Regions from separate parts of the Paenibacillus sp. FSL R7-0331 genome, predicted to be linked through region 2. Evidence: riboswitches for the same ligand, from Rfam matches in the RefSeq annotation. Region 2 holds a riboswitch; the other holds the start of a gene.

Region 1 (8,005 bases), 460 kb from region 2:
CTGCACCGGCGGCTACCGAAGCCCCTGCTGCTACAGATGCCGTTCAATATCCGATCACAATCAAAACTGCGCTGGGTGAAGCTGTAATCGAAAGCAAGCCTGAACGTGTCGTTACTATTCAATGGGGTAATCAGGACGTTGCCCTCGCGCTGGGTGTTGTTCCAGTGGGCTTCTCGGCAGCAAACTTCGGCGTTCAGGACGACAGCGGACTACTCCCTTGGACCAAGCAAAAGCTGGACGAGCTGGGCGTAACCGATCCAAACGTATTCCAGGATACAGACGGCCTTGATTTCGAAGCGATCTCCGATGCTGATCCGGACGTCATTCTTGCCGCTTACTCCGGCATCACCCAGGAAGACTACGACACACTGAGCCAGATCGCTCCGGTGGTCGCTTACCCGGTTTCCCCTTGGACCACCACATGGCGTGAGCAGGTTAACCTGATTGCTGAAGGCATGGGCATGAAGGCCGAAGGCGAGCAGTTGATCAAGGACACCGAGGACTTGGTAAAAGAAAAGCTGACTGCCTATCCGCAAATTGCCGGCAAAAAAGTCGTATGGGTTAACTTCTCCGCTGACGACCTGTCCAAGCTGCATATCTATGCGCCAATTGATTCCCGCGTCTCCTTCCTGTATGAGCTGGGAATGGAATATCCGGAAAGCATCACCAGCCAGATTACAGATCCGACAAGCTACTCTCTGAGCCTGAGCGCCGAGAACGTAGAAGCACTCAACGATGCAGATTTGATTATCGGATATGGCAATGACGAACTACTGAAGGCTCTCCAGGCAGATTCCCTGCTGGGCAAAATCCCTGCGATTGAGCGCGGTTCAGTTGCTTTCATCGACAGCGATACACCGCTTGTTGCTGCCGGAACGCCTAACCCGCTGCCTATTGCCTACACTATCGATGAATATCTCAAGCTGATCGGCGGAGCTATCGACAAGATAAATGAATAGTTCTGAGACTTCTGAATATAAAAAGCCAGCCCTGCATACCCCGCGGAATTTCACGCTGGTCCTGATCATCTGCTTCATCCTGCTTGGCTTATGCATTGTCGCCTCGCTGGCCTTGGGCTCGCGGGTGACCAGCTTAAGAGAGCTGCTCGACGGTTTATTTCATCCGGACGTGCAGTCCTTCGGAGCCAACGTAGTCCGCAAGCGGATATCCCGGACAGTATTCAGCATAATGTGCGGTGCAGCGCTCGGCGTATCCGGGGCGCTTATGCAATCGGTCACCCGCAATCCTATTGCGGACCCGAGTATACTGGGAGTCAATACCGGCGCTGCCTTATTCGTAGTGTGCGGAATTGCCTTTCTAAACATAAGCTCAGCCAGCCAATTCATTTGGCTGGCTTTGGCCGGAGCTGCGCTTACCGCAGTATTCGTATTCGGAATAGGTTCAATGGGGCGTGGCGGAGCCACCCCCATTAAGCTCGTTCTGGCGGGTGCTGCGACGAGTGCAGCCCTTTCTTCTCTCGTCACTGCCATCATGATTCCGCGTTCCTATGTCATGGATAAATTCAGGTTCTGGCAGGTAGGCAGCGTCGGTTCGGGAAGCTGGGATAACATCTCCACCTTCATCCCTTTTCTGATCGCCGGCATGCTGATTGCCATACTGACAGCGCCTGCGCTGAACGCGCTGGCCCTGGGCGATGATGTCGCCACCGGACTCGGTGTCAAGACAGGCTTTCTGCGGTTTACCGCCGCTCTCGCCGGGGTTCTCCTCTGCGGTGCAACAACGGCACTTGCAGGCCCGATCGGTTTCATCGGACTCTTATCCACTCATGTTATCAGGCTTATTCTAGGCCCCGATCTGCGTTTTGTCATTCCCATGTCCGCTATAGCCGGAGCTATTATTCTAACTGTGGCTGATATTGGCGGCAGGCTGCTGGGCAGCCCGGGAGAGCTTGAAGTCGGTGTTGTAACAGCGTTCATCGGAGCACCGATATTAATCATATTAGCTATGAGATCGAAAGTGCGGTCCTTATGACAAATCATCTTCCTTCAACCCAATTTATCATGGCCGGAAGGCGGCAAAGACGCCGACGCTGGGTACTGGTTACCGGCCTCTTGGCCTTCCTTGCCTGTGCGCTCTGTATAGCTATGCTGCTGCTCGGCAATACCATCTATCCGCTTTCGGAGGTAATCCGGGCTCTTTCGGGAGAGCAGATCAAGGGAGTCTCCTTTGCTGTGAGTACAATCCGTCTGCCGCGGATGCTGGCCGGCCTGTTTGCCGGGTTTGCTTTTGGCGTTGCCGGCTACACCTTCCAGACCATGCTCCGTAACCCCTTGGCTAACCCGAATGTTATCGGGATTACCTCCGGCTCCAGCGCGGCGGCTGTGTTCTGTATTGTTATCCTTCATGCCGGCGGAGCTGTCGTCTCTCTGGCTGCAGTCCTTGCCGGTCTGGCTACTGTCATTCTGATCTATATCCTGTCCAGAGGTAGAACCTTTTCTATCGGGCGTCTGATCCTTGTTGGTATTGGTGTGCAGGCGATGCTGGATGCCATAATCTCCTATCTGCTGCTGATCAGCTCGGAAAAGGATGTTCCGACCGCCATCCGCTGGCTTACCGGCAGCCTTAACGGCTCGCAGATGAGCGAGCTGCCGCCGCTGGTAATTACAGTAATAATCTGTGCGCCTGTCCTCATTCTGCTGGGCAAGCATCTTGATATCCTGGAGCTCGGGGAGCAATCTGCATCTTCACTGGGTGTACATACGGACAAAACCCGGATTCTGCTGATTGTCGGCTCTGTCTGCATGATTGCTATCGCCACCGCAACAACAGGTCCGATTGCCTTTGTGTCCTTCCTTTCAGGACCGATCGCCAAAAGACTAACCGGAGCAGGCTTCTCCGGTATTATCCCTTCAGGACTGGTTGGCGTTGTTCTGGTTCTGGCGGCAGATCTGATCGGCCAATTCGCCTTCGTGACCCGTTTCCCGGTAGGCGTAATCACCGGGCTGCTCGGAGCGCCGTATCTGATATACCTGCTGATCCAGATGAACCGGAAGGGAGAATTATAATGAATCAGGCGCATACTTTTCAAGTCGAACGCCTCGTAGCAGGCTATGAGAATAAAACGGTTATCCAGGATGTCAGCCTTGTGCTGCCAAGCAGCAAGATCAGCGTCATTATCGGCTCGAACGGCTGCGGCAAGTCCACGCTCCTGAAAACGATGGCCCGGCTGATCAAGCCTTCCTCCGGCACCATAACGATCGACGGAAAGCCTCTTGCCAAAATCGCCTCGAAGCCCCTTGCCCGCACGGTCGGAATGCTGCCGCAGTCGCCGATTGTTCCGGAGGGGATTTCCGTAGCTGATCTGGTCGGCCGGGGCAGATTTCCGCACCAGTCGCTTTTCGGCAGCTGGAGCAAAAAGGACTATGAAGCCGTTGCCGAAGCGATGGAGATTATGAAAATTACCGAGTTCGCCAATCATCATATTGATGAGCTGTCCGGCGGCCAGCGCCAGCGCGTCTGGATTGCCATGGCACTGGCGCAGCAGACCGATATCCTGTTCCTTGATGAACCGACAACGTTCCTCGACATCACCTACCAGGTAGAGATTCTGGACCTGCTAACCGATCTGAATCGCAAGCACGGCACTACCATCGTCATGGTGCTGCATGATATTAACCTGTCGGCCCGGTATGCCGACCATATCTTTGCCCTTCATTCAGGCAAGCTGGTCGCTGAAGGCACGCCGGATACAGTGATTACGAGCACCCTGGTTAAGGACATCTTCGGACTGGACTGTGCAGTAATCAAGGACCCGGTTGCCGGCTCCCCGATGATCGTACCCAAGGGCCGCTATCATGCCGGTTATGTACCTGTTTCTTAACAGACAGGCTTTAGCGGATACACAGGACTCACTACAAATAAAAGCACCCCGGTTAGGGAGTGCTTTTATTTGTGTTCCGATTTATAGCTAGAGCTGATGCCCCGCCTCCGTATTAATTCCGGTCTCCCCGCGGCTCTTCTGCTTCCTGCTTCTCACCGAATACAGGACGAATAGCAAAATGAACCAGACCGGAGTGAACAGCAGCGCCGGACGGGTCTCCTCGGCAATCAGCATAATGATCAGGATCGCCGCGAACAGCGCCAGAACAATGTAGTTAACGGCCGGAGTAAACGGTGCCTTAAACTTGGAGGCAGCCTGCAGGTCCGGCCGGTTCCGCTTGTATTTGATGTGGCATACCAGTACGACGCCCCAGACCCAAATGAAGCAAATGGCGCTGACCGTGGTTACAATGCCGAAGGCCTGCTCCGGAACCAGCTTGCTCAGCAGCGCACCGGCTGAAACAACCAGTGTAGAAATGAACAGCGAATGGGCCGGCACATGATTTTTGTTCAGCTTGCCGAACCGGGCAGAGGCCTGATCCTTGCGGCTCAGATTGTAGAGAATCCGGCTGGTCGAGAACATCCCGCTGTTGCAGGCCGATGCGGCTGAGGTCAGCACGACAAAATTGATAATCCCGGCAGCAATCGGAATACCCACGAGGCTAAAGGTTCTTACAAACGGACTCTCCGCCGGGCTGAGCTGGGTCCACGGGTTAACGCACAGCAGAACGAACAGCGCGCCAACGTAGAAGAACAGAATCCGCAGCGGGATTTTGTTAATTGCTGACGGGATATTTTTCTCAGGATCAGCGGTTTCTGCCGCCGACACCCCTACGAGCTCTACACCGACATAAGCAAATACGACCATCTGGAAGGAGAACAGGAAGCCTGTGATGCCGTTCGGGAATACCCCGCCGTGCTGCCACAGGTTGCGGACCGTTACCGTTCCTGCATCTGTTTTGAAGCCCATGACGAGCAGGACAATCCCAAGCCCGATCAGGGCAAGGATCGTAACTACCTTGATCAGTGCGAACCAGAATTCCAGCTCGCCGAAGCTTTTGACGGTCAGCAGATTAAGTCCCAGCAGAATAATTAAGCAGATAACGGCAGGTATCCACTGCGGGATATCAAACCAGTATTGTACATAGACACCGACCGCAATGACATCGGCCATCGCCGTCATAATCCAGCAGAACCAGTACGTCCAGCCTGTAACAAAAGCAGCCTTCGGCCCCAAATAATCCTCAGCTATATCCGTAAAGGACTGGTATCCCGCCTTGGACAGCAGCAGCTCCCCCAGTGCCCTCATCACAAAAAATACAGCGATCCCCACAATCAGGTAAGTGAACATAATCGACGGACCTGCTTTTTCAATAGCCCGTCCTGATCCCAGGAATAATCCTGTGCCAATGGTTCCTCCAATTGCGATTAACTGAACGTGCCGGTTAGCCAGCTCTCTCTTTAACTCTGCCATGCCTGTTTCCCCCTTATGATTACAGCCTGCTGCTGCCAATAAAAAAAGAGACTGGATATGATCATCCAATCTCCCGGCTCATAAGAATATCAAACACTATCCGCCCTGCAGGCAGCAGCCCGCAAGGCAGATAAATATTCAGTACTCTTCTGTCCTTTTGCCTGAGATTGTGAACCCTTCGGCGCTGCGGTAGCCCGCAGTCTCTCCAGAAGCTGCTCCTGCTATAGTGTGATCCATAGCATTCATAGCCTGTAGTGTATTAAGTTGGTGAAGCGTTAATGCATTCTGATATTCTAACATATTACTCGCGGTGTGAGTATTAGAGCTGTGAAAAAAGTCTCATTTCCAATTTTATACTTACGTGCGCCTAACCCTGTACCTGCTCCTCCTCAGCCTTTCCGTAAAACTTAAGAAAAACAATGATACCGATCAGCGCTACAACGATGCCCGACCAGAAAAACCATACCTGCACCCCGTACCGCTCAGCAACCGGTCCGGCCAGGGCCAGCCCGATTGGAGAAGACAGCATCCCGATGCTGGAAACGAGCGAAATGACCCGCCCTAACGTTTCCGGCTCATAAGCCTTCTGAATCATCGCCATATAGGGGCCGTTGAACAGCGGCGCAGCAGCGCCCATGAGGAAGGACAGCACAGCAAAGGCTACGAAGGCCCCGCTGCCGACTACTCCGCTAAGCAGGCAGGTCAGGCCGATAATAACAAGGCTTACGCTCATATAGGTGGAGTCACGCCACTTGGAGGACAATACCGACAGCAGTACGCCACCCAGGATCATGCCAATGCCGAATACCGCCTCTATAACACTCGCGCTGTATCCGCCCCGGCCAAAGTGCTCCAGCGTCATCAGCGGGAACAGCATGGCCAGCGGCATAAAGACAACACTGAAGCCGGCCATGGCGATTGTAATGAACACGATCGGCTTTACGGAAACAAAGGTCCGCCAGCCGAGAATGAACTCCTGCCGGAAGGATGGTGCCTGCACCGCCTCCGGTTTCGGCTGATGGATCTTTACCATCAGCAGCATGACGTTGGCAATCAGCGCACCTGCCACATCAAGCAGGAGCACTGTTCCCAGCGATGTAGCCGAGTATACGGCAATCCCCAGCGCCGGTCCCAGGATGCTGGAAGCGGAGAAGACCATCTGCTGCCAGCCTGCTACCCGGGTTAACTGGTCCTCCGGGGCGATCAGCGGGACGGCCGCCTGGAACGACGGCGCATGGAATGAGGAGGCCACGGAGCGGATGAACAGGACGACATACACGACCCACAGGCCCGGATCACCCCACAGGTAATAAGCGCCCAGGGCCAGGCTGGTTACAGCAATCAGACTGTCTGAGATGATCATGGTCAGCTTGCGGTTCCAGCGGTCCAGCAGCACACCGATAAACGGCCCCAGGATGGCCTGCGGCAGGAAGCCGACAAGTCCGGCAACCATCAGTACAGAGGCTGATCCTGTCGTTTCGGTTAAATGCCAGATAATCGAGAACTGCACCATCGATGAAGTCAGAATCGAGAAGATCTGACCGCTGAAGATGAAGGCAAATGTCCTCTTCCAGTGCATATGATTCATAAATTGCAGCCTCCCAAAAATAAAATAATTTCTCTTGTCAATTTGCCGATAATCAAAAAAACAGACCCAAGTCCAGTGGGCTTGAGTCTGCTTGCTTTACGTATCAGAACAGGGCATAGCCAAATAAGGCTCTGCCATATAACCGTGCGGTTCGCGGTCTATGTCCCATACGTAATAAAACAAGCAACTCAAAAAAGCCCACCTTACCGGTGAAACAAGCTCTTCCGGGTACTCATCTTAAACGTATGAAATAGATCATAGTCCGCAAGCCTCCTTATCGTTAATTAGCCGTATCTTATCACCGGGAATAGAAGGTGTCAAACCTAAAACCGCAAAAAAAAAGCAGGTAAGCCACCGCTTACCCGCTCCCCGCTACTATACCTTTATTTGATGATTACATATTCCAAGCCTACAAGCTTAGCGTAGCTGACGATCTGGTCTGTAGTCAGGTTCAGGGAAACCACGGTGTGGTGACCGCCGCCGTTCTCGATCCAGGCCTTCACTCCGTCCTGGAAGTTAGGCTTAACCTTCCACAGCACACGGGCTACCGGAAGGTTAGGAGCCGCAACCTCAGGCTCGAAGGCTTCCACTTCATTGATCAGCAGCTTGTAGTGTGTGCCGAAGTCTGCCATCGAGACAACAACGCCTTCGCCTGCTTTGCCGTCAAATACAAGGCGGGCCGGATCTTCACGGTCGCCGATACCCAGCGGCGATACCAGCACCTTAGGCTTGCTGCTTGCCAGGCTTGGATCAACCTCAAGCATGTGGGACTGCAGAATGGCTTCCTTGCCTTCTGCCATCTCATACGTGTAGTCTTCCATAAAGCCGGTGTTCACGTTGTGGGCCATAACCTTCAGCAGGCGGTCAAGGGCAGCGGTCTTCCAGTCGCCTTCGCCGGCGAAGCCGTAGCCTTGAGCCATCAGGCGTTGCACCGCCAGACCCGGAAGCTGCTTCATGCCGTGCAGGTCTTCAAAGTTAGATGTGAACGCATTGTAGCCGCCGTTATCCAGGAAACGCTTCAGGGCAATTTCGTAGCTGGCCTGAACCTTAACGCTCGCTTCCCATGCTTCCTTGCTGTAGTTGCCGTAATCGAAATCGTACTG
Region 2 (8,005 bases):
CGAAGACATAGGTAGCCGGATAGAAGCTGATAAAAGCATACGGCAGCACGGTGGAGACAAATACACGGATCGCCTGCGGAAACAGCGACAGCGGATACTTGGCCAGATCAGCCAGATTATGGACCATCAGCGGAAAGGCATTTCCGGCATTTTTGATCCAGAAGGCGGCTGAATTGGCGGCCAGATTAATCGATACACGGATAATCACCGCTGTAATCAGGAGAAGGAGAATGATGAGGATTTTCCCCGGAGTAAAGTGTACATTTCCGTGAATCAGAGACTGCCAGATAATGACTCCGCCGATCAGCATATTGCCGAGGCCGTTGATCCCGATCCCTGTGCAGAAGACCTGCAGCACCACAGGCACCGGCCGCAGCAGGTAGCGGTCCATTTCACCCAGATTAACGAGCCGGCTCATCCGCCAGGTGCCTTCAAAGAACAGTGAGCCGACGCCTTCCGTCACAAAAATCATCGCATACATAAACGTTACTTCCCAGAACTGCCAGCCGTTGATATCCGGAATCCGGTCATAAATGACCCAGAGGAATACAAAGCCGAGCACCTGGGTTAACGCAGCGGAACACATTAATATGTAGAAATCCTTATTATATTCGAGTATGGCTTTGAGCTGCTGCACGTACAGCCGCTTGTACAGATAGAACATCCGTGATAACCGCACCGTCTCCCGCTCCTTTCATCTTAACCTCCATGAATGGTTACCTGGCGGACCGCCCAGTTCCACATGGCTTTGCCGGCGAACCAGAGGGCGATTCCCCAAAACGCCTGTAAAGCAATCAGCTTCAGACTCTCAGCGGTGCCGGTCTGCTGCAGAAAGATCATCGTCGGCGTGTGGATAATGCTCTGAAACGGCAGCCACAAGGCCAGACGCTCCAGCCAGTCCGGGAAAAAAGCCAGCGGCACAAGCGCACCGGACAGCAGGTTAGTAACAGCAATCCGCGTCCAGACGATGCCCATCGAGCCCGTTGACCAGAAGCAGAGCAGTGCTGCCAGATACACCACGCCGAATTTAACCAGAATGGCGCCGAGCAGGCTTAAGAGAAACAGCACATAGACAAGCGGCGAGTGCGGCAGGGTAATTCCGGACAAAAAGGAGGCAAAAAGCGTCAGCAGAACCGCGCTCATACCGCCCTCCAGCAGACTGGCCCCCAGCGTCTCCGAGAAGCGGGCGCTCTGGAAGTCCAGCGGCTTTAGCAGGTCCATCGCTACGCTCCCGTCCAGGATTTTACCGGAAATGGAGGTTTCAGAGTACCAGGAGAGCACGGAGTTGGCCAGAAAAGTGACCAGCAGATAGGTCTTCATCTGATCCCAGGTGTATCCGCCGACCTCGCTTCGGCCGCTGTAAATGCCCTGCCACAAAAAGTAGATTGCCAGCAGATTCACGGTGTTAGCCAAAAATCCGATTACGTAGGAGGTCCGGTAGGCCAGCACATTTTGCAGGGAACGGTTCGCAATGCTCCTGTATTTTTTAAGTGGAATAGCAGACATGGCTGTGAGGGTCCTCCTTTCTTATTGGGCTTGCTGATTCAGATCGAGATTACCGTCATATACAGCCTTGATTACCTGTTCAATGTTGGCATCCTCCATCCGGAAGTCGATCACCTCGCCATGGCGCATCACCCGGCTGACCACATCGCTGGCGGTATATTCATACCGGTCAAAAGCAACAGAGAATTCCTGTTCATTCTGCAGCGTAAGCCTAATTCCGGGAGTCCGGTCCAGCTCTGCGAACAGCTCCGGCATCGGCGAGCCAACCTGGAAGAAAATAACCCGGCTGCGGGCAAAACGCGACTTCACCTCGCTCAGGCTGCCGTCATAAATAATCATGCCGTGGTCGATGATAATCAGCCGTTTGCACAGGTCCTCAATATCGCCGAGATCATGGGTGGTCAGCATGACGGTGGTCTGCTGCTCCTGGTTAATTTTTTTGATGAATTCACGGATCTTCTGCTTCACGGATACATCGAGCCCGATCGTCGGTTCGTCGAGATAGACAATGGGCGGGTTATGTAAAAGGGCTGCAGCCAGATCGGCGCGCATACGCTGCCCCAGCGAGAGCTTCCGGGCGGATAAGTGAATGAATTCATTCATGCCCAGCAGCTCGATAAACTGCTCCAGATTATTCCGGTACACGTGATCGGGAATCTCGTAAATATCCTTCAGCAGCGAAAAGGATTCGACAATCGGAATGTTCCACCACAGCTGGGTGCGCTGGCCAAAGACAGCGCCGATTTGGGCGGCGTTCTCCATTCTCTTCTTGTACGGGTTGATACCGTTTACAGAAATGCTGCCCCCGGACGGCTTCAGGATGCCGCTCAGCATCTTGATCGTGGTGGACTTGCCGGCACCGTTCGGTCCCACGTAGGCGACAGTTTCACCGGTTTCGATGCTGAGATCCAGCGGATGGACAGCCACTTTTGTAATGTTTTTGGGGACAATCAGGTGCTTGAGCGCCCCTTTCAGGCCCGGCTCCTTCACCGCCTGCACAAAGGACTTGGTCAGTCCCCTGGCTTCGATAATACTCAAGGCTATTCCTCCCTTACTCTGAAGATTGTGATCTTTAGACAAAAGCCATGTTCCAATATAGCACTTGGCTCGTGTCGAAAACTGGCGGAATAGCATAGCAGCTAAAAAAAATTATTGGATTTTAACGAAAAAAGTCGGCCCCTCCGCTGTGGCATTAATCTTAATAGAACAGCTGTAACAGATAAAACTAATTAATTTTAATTGAGCTTTAGATTAGTTAAGATATTGTGAGAAAAAGAAAATGCCATTAAAAAAGCGGCTACCTCCCAAAGGATACGAGTATCTTGGGGGTAGCCGCTTTAATTTGATTATTGATCTAAATAAATTAACCGCAAGAGCAGTTCAATACCGGCTTCCGAGCGGCCTGGGTTTCATCCAGACGGCTGATTTCGGTTGTATGCGGAGCGTTGATGACGATTTCCGGTGTCTCCTCTGCTTCCTTGACGATCTGAATCATTGTTTCAATGAAGCCGTCGAGTGTTTCCTTGCTTTCGGTCTCGGTCGGCTCGATCATCATGCACTCTTCGACGGTGAGCGGGAAATAGACAGTCGGCGGGTGGTAGCCGAAGTCAAGCAGCCGCTTGGCTACGTCGAGCGTACGCACTCCGTATTGCTTCAGATTGCGGCCGGACATGACGAATTCATGCTTGCAGACGCCCGGATAAGGAATTTCGAAGTACGGCGCCAGCCGGTGCATCATATAGTTGGCATTCAGCACAGCGTTCTCGGATACCTCGCGCAGGCCGTCCGGTCCGTAGGTACGGATGTAGGCATAGGCACGAACGAGGATACCGAAGTTGCCGTAAAAGGCTTTGACCCGGCCGATGGATTCCGGTCCGCCGTAGTTCAGCGAGTAGCTGCTGTCTTCATTCTGTACTACAGAAGGCTGCGGCAGGAACGGAATGAGAATCGACTTCACGCCGACAGGTCCGGCTCCCGGGCCGCCGCCGCCGTGCGGGGTGCTCATCGTTTTGTGCAGATTTAAGTGCACGACGTCGAAGCCCATGTCGCCCGGACGGGTAATGCCCATGATCGCATTGGAATTCGCTCCGTCATAATAGAGCAGGCCGCCGGCTTCATGAACGATCTCAGCAATCTCGACAATCTGCGTCTCGAACAGGCCGAGCGTACTCGGGTTAGTCAGCATCAGTGCAGCAGTGTCGCTGCCGACGGCAGCCTTCAGGGCATCAAGATCGACCATGCCTTTGGCGTTGGACGGGATCGTTACGGTATCCAGGCCCGCAGCTGCGGCGCTGGCCGGGTTAGTGCCGTGCGAGGAGTCCGGCACGATGACCTTCGTACGCTTCTCGCCGCGGCTCTCGTGGTAGGCGCGGATCATCATCAGGCCGGTCCATTCCCCGTGGGCACCGGCGGCAGGCTGGAGGGAGACGGCATCCATGCCGGTCAGAACAGCCAGATCTTTTTGCAGAGTATACATCAGTTCAAGTGCGCCTTGAATGCTTTCTTCCGGCTGGTACGGGTGAATCTTGGCCAGACCCGGGAAGCGGGCTACATCTTCATTAATCTTTGGATTGTATTTCATTGTACAGGAGCCTAGCGGGTAGAAGCCGTTATCGACACCGAAGTTGCGGCGGGAAAGGGCGGTGTAGTGGCGGATTACATCCACTTCAGACACTTCCGGCAGCAGCACTGGCTCACTGCGCAGCAGTCCGGCCGGTATCAGGGTATCAATCGCCTCATCCTCAGGAATATCGCATACAGGCAGGGAATAGGCTGAGCGGCCGGGACGGCTAAGCTCAAAAATCAGACTTTGTTCCGGTTTCATAAACAGCCCTCCAATAGCTTAGCGAATTGGTCGATTTCCGACTTGCTTCTTTTCTCCGTAACGGCAACCAGCATATGTCCGGCCAGCTCCGGATAATCACGGCCTAGATCATAGCCGCCAAGAAAGCCTTCTTTAACAAGCCTGGAATTAATTTCACTGACGCTGCTTCCTTCAGGAAGCTTCAGCACGAATTCATTGAAGAACGGTGCAGTGAATGCAGGCGCTGCACCTGTAAGCTCGCCGAGCTTGGCTGCGGCATAATGGCTCTTGCGGATATTCAACTCGCCGACCTCGCGCATGCCCTCTTTACCCATAACGGACAGGTACACGGAAGCGCAGAGCGCGAGGAGCGCCTGGTTGGAGCAGATGTTGGAGGTCGCTTTTTCACGGCGGATATGCTGTTCGCGGGCCTGCAGCGTTAGTACAAAGCCGCGTTTACCGTTACGGTCAACGGTCTGGCCGACAATCCTGCCCGGCATGCGGCGCATTAGCGGCTCCGCTACAGCAAAGAATCCGCAGGTAGGACCGCCAAGTGAAGCCGGAATGCCCAGCGGCTGCGCATCACCGACTACAATGTCGGCTCCGAGCTTGCCCGGTGTTTCCAGAACGCCCAGTGCCAGCGGGTTGGCGCTGACTACAAGCAGTCCTTTGACGGAGTGAATCAGCGGTTCGATTGTGCGGAGGTCCTCGATCGCTCCAAAGAAGTTCGGGGACTGTACCAGCACAGCTGCGGTATCCCCGTCAATTGCTTCAGCAAGCTTAGCCTGATCGGTTACGCCGTCTTTATAATCAATTTCCACGACCTCAAGCCCCCAGGCACCGGCTGATGTAGCCAGTACTTGCCGGGCTTCGGGGTGGACGGTACGGGAAACAATCAGTTTTTTGCGTTTGGTTGCGCCTGCTGCCAGAACAGCTGCTTCTGCGAAGGCAGTAGCGCCATCATACATACTGGCGTTGGCCACCTTCATGCCGGTAAGCTCACAGATGTAGGATTGAAACTCGAAAATCGCCTGCAGCTCGCCCTGGCTGATCTCCGGCTGATACGGGGTATAAGCCGTATAGAACTCCGAACGGGAAATCACATGGTTGATGACAACCGGGATATGGTGGTCATAGATTCCGGCGCCGAGGAAGCTGGCGTGGGTATCGAAGTGGGCGTTCTTGTCGGCCAATTCTTTCATATGGCGGAGCAAGGCATATTCATCCAAAGCCTCTGACATCGGCATGGTGCCCTGATAGCGTACAGATTGCGGAATATCGATAAACAGCTCCTCCATGGACTGAATCCCGACGGCTTCCATCATCTCCTGGCGGTCCTGCTCAGTCATGGGCAGATAGCGGTGCTTCATTGCGGCTTCACTCCCTGGCTTTTTTTATAAAACGGTGCTTTGACTACTGCAGCCTTAAGCTGCCTGCCGCGAATCTCCACATAAATTTCGGTGCCGATTTCACTGTAGGCTGCATCGAGCAGCGCAAGTCCGAGATTACGCTTCAGCGTCGGGGACTGAGTTCCGGTCGTTACCTCGCCGATCTTGACGCCGTCTGCGTAGACGGGATAGTGGGAACGCGGAATGCCGCGGTCAATCATCTCAAGCCCGACCAGACGGCGGGGCAGCCCGGCTTCCTTCTGCTTCACCAGCGCATCCTTGCCGATGAAGTCTGCTTTATCCAGCTTGACGAAGAACTGCACGCCGGCTTCCAGCGGAGTGATATCTGCCGACAGCTCCTGGCCGTACAGCGGCAGCTTGGCCTCGAAGCGGAGCGTGTCGCGTGCGCCCAGCCCGGCCGGCGTCAGGCCATGCGGAGCACCCGCTGCCAGCAGGCCGTTCCACAAGGCGGCGGCTGTATCCAATGAGGCGTACAGTTCAAAGCCGTCCTCACCAGTGTAGCCGGTACGGGAGAGCAGGACTTCAACGCCGCAGACCTCAGCGCGCTCAATGAAGTGGAAAGGCTTCAGTTCTGCAACAGGAGCGGAGGTGACTTCACGGAGGATTGTTTCCGCCAGCGGCCCTTGCAGTGCCAGCAGCAACGTATCATCAGAGACATTCTTCAGGCTCGCTCCGCTGAACTCAGCAGTGAGATGCTCCTGCAGCCACTGGAAGTCCTTATCGATGTTGGAGGCGTTGACGACAAGCATGTAGCGTTCTTCACCAAGACGGTAGACGAGCAGGTCATCCACAACTCCGCCGTCCGGATACAGCATCAGTGTATATTGAGCCGCACCGTCAGCCAGCCGGCTGACATCGTTGGTGGTCATTTTTTGCAGAAAAGCTTCCGAGCCGCTTCCGCTGACCATGAATTCCCCCATATGCGATACATCGAACAGTCCTGCCTGCTGGCGGACCGCCTCATGCTCCTTGACGATTCCAGTGAACTGCACCGGCAGCTCCCAGCCGCCAAAATCAATGCATCTGGCCTCCGCGTAAGCGGAGTAAAGCCCGAAAAACGGTGTTCTCTTCAAAGCATCCATGTACTCACTCCCCTGATCTGATTACACATAAGCATAGCGGCTGTCCCGTACCCGTCCGGGCCGGCGCCTGTTTGGATAGACAACAAAAAAAGGACAGAGCGGACGCTAAAAATACGCACTTGTGCGCAAAAATAGCCTTCCGCTCTGTCCTTTGTACCTGAGAGTTACCCTGCCGGGACCAAATCCCGCAGGTTTCCCCGTTGGTGATCAGTGCGCTGCAGATACAGGGACTGATGCTCTCCAGAGATGCGTCCGGCAAAGGTCCTTTTGCCTGAGAGATTCACCCGCTCGCGGGCTTACTCCTTCGGCGCTGTCTTCAGGAGACAGTCTCTCCCTATGCCATCATTCGCAAACCATATGATGTTCTGATGTCTCCATTAAACCGGGTATTGGACCCCGCGTCAACAAAAAAACGTCAAAAAGATGACAAAATTAAATTTCCTGTCAGTTATATTGACATTGCGCAAGCCGATATCTTAGTCTATAACTACATTTACAACACCAAATTCGGAAATGAGGCGCTTGAAATGAGTGAAGTGTTAGACAACCTGCGGTACAGTGAAGAGCATGAATGGGCTCAGCAGGGTGAAGGACGCGTAGTGCGGGTCGGGATTACGGATCATGCCCAGCATCTGCTCGGGGACATCGTGTTTGTAGAGTTTCCTGAGGTAGGAGCTGCTATTTCCGCCGGGGACAGCGTAGGCAGCATTGAGTCTGTAAAGACAGTTTCCGAATTATATTCACCCGTCTCGGGAAAGGTGACCCGGATTAATGATGCGCTGGAGGCCAGCCCGGAGCTGCTTAATGACGAGCCTTACAGCGGCGGCTGGATCTTTGAGCTTGAGCTTGACGGGGAGTACAGCGAGGCTGTTGCCGGACTGCTGGATGCGGCTGCTTACCGTGAATTAATCGGGGAATAACAGCTGGACAATTTGTGCAAATGAAAACAGGCACTCCTGCCTTCGCCAAGGTAGGGGTACCTGTGTAATATAGAGGCGGATTCCGTATGCGGCTTACATCATGCTGCGCGGAGTCCGTCTTTTTCTGATGCCTCTTAAACTATCCTTAATAAAAGTTGGGGGATTTGTTAATCTCCGGGTAAAGCTGCGGGACGATCCGCCATAACAAGCACAATAGCCCCATGCCAATTAGTGCAAATGAAATCAGGAGAAGAAGGAGCCTGATAGTACGCTTTGGAGGTGCGT

Evidence for each region. A riboswitch is a leader RNA that binds a small molecule or an ion and turns the genes downstream of it on or off. The one in region 2 is predicted to bind glycine.
Region 1: it holds a riboswitch for glycine, as region 2 does, so the genes downstream of both, R70331_RS29720 (amino acid permease) here and gcvT (glycine cleavage system aminomethyltransferase GcvT) in region 2, are expected to answer to the same signal.

The regions. Positions count from the first base shown of each region.
Region 1 is NZ_CP009284.1:6,824,010-6,832,014, forward strand. It holds gene R70331_RS29700 (iron-siderophore ABC transporter substrate-binding protein) at 1-959, shown strand, start outside; gene R70331_RS29705 (FecCD family ABC transporter permease) at 952-1,992, shown strand; gene R70331_RS29710 (FecCD family ABC transporter permease) at 1,989-3,026, shown strand; gene R70331_RS29715 (ABC transporter ATP-binding protein) at 3,026-3,841, shown strand; gene R70331_RS29720 (amino acid permease) at 3,929-5,314, opposite strand; glycine riboswitch at 5,454-5,533, opposite strand; gene R70331_RS29725 (MFS transporter) at 5,682-6,902, opposite strand; gene araA (L-arabinose isomerase) at 7,286-8,005, opposite strand, start outside.
Region 2 is NZ_CP009284.1:6,365,614-6,373,618, reverse strand. It holds gene R70331_RS27865 (ABC transporter permease) at 1-679, opposite strand, end outside; gene R70331_RS27860 (ABC transporter permease) at 700-1,506, opposite strand; gene R70331_RS27855 (ABC transporter ATP-binding protein) at 1,528-2,544, opposite strand; gene gcvPB (aminomethyl-transferring glycine dehydrogenase subunit GcvPB) at 2,870-4,330, opposite strand; gene gcvPA (aminomethyl-transferring glycine dehydrogenase subunit GcvPA) at 4,327-5,679, opposite strand; gene gcvT (glycine cleavage system aminomethyltransferase GcvT) at 5,676-6,800, opposite strand; glycine riboswitch at 7,050-7,146, opposite strand; gene gcvH (glycine cleavage system protein GcvH) at 7,328-7,720, shown strand.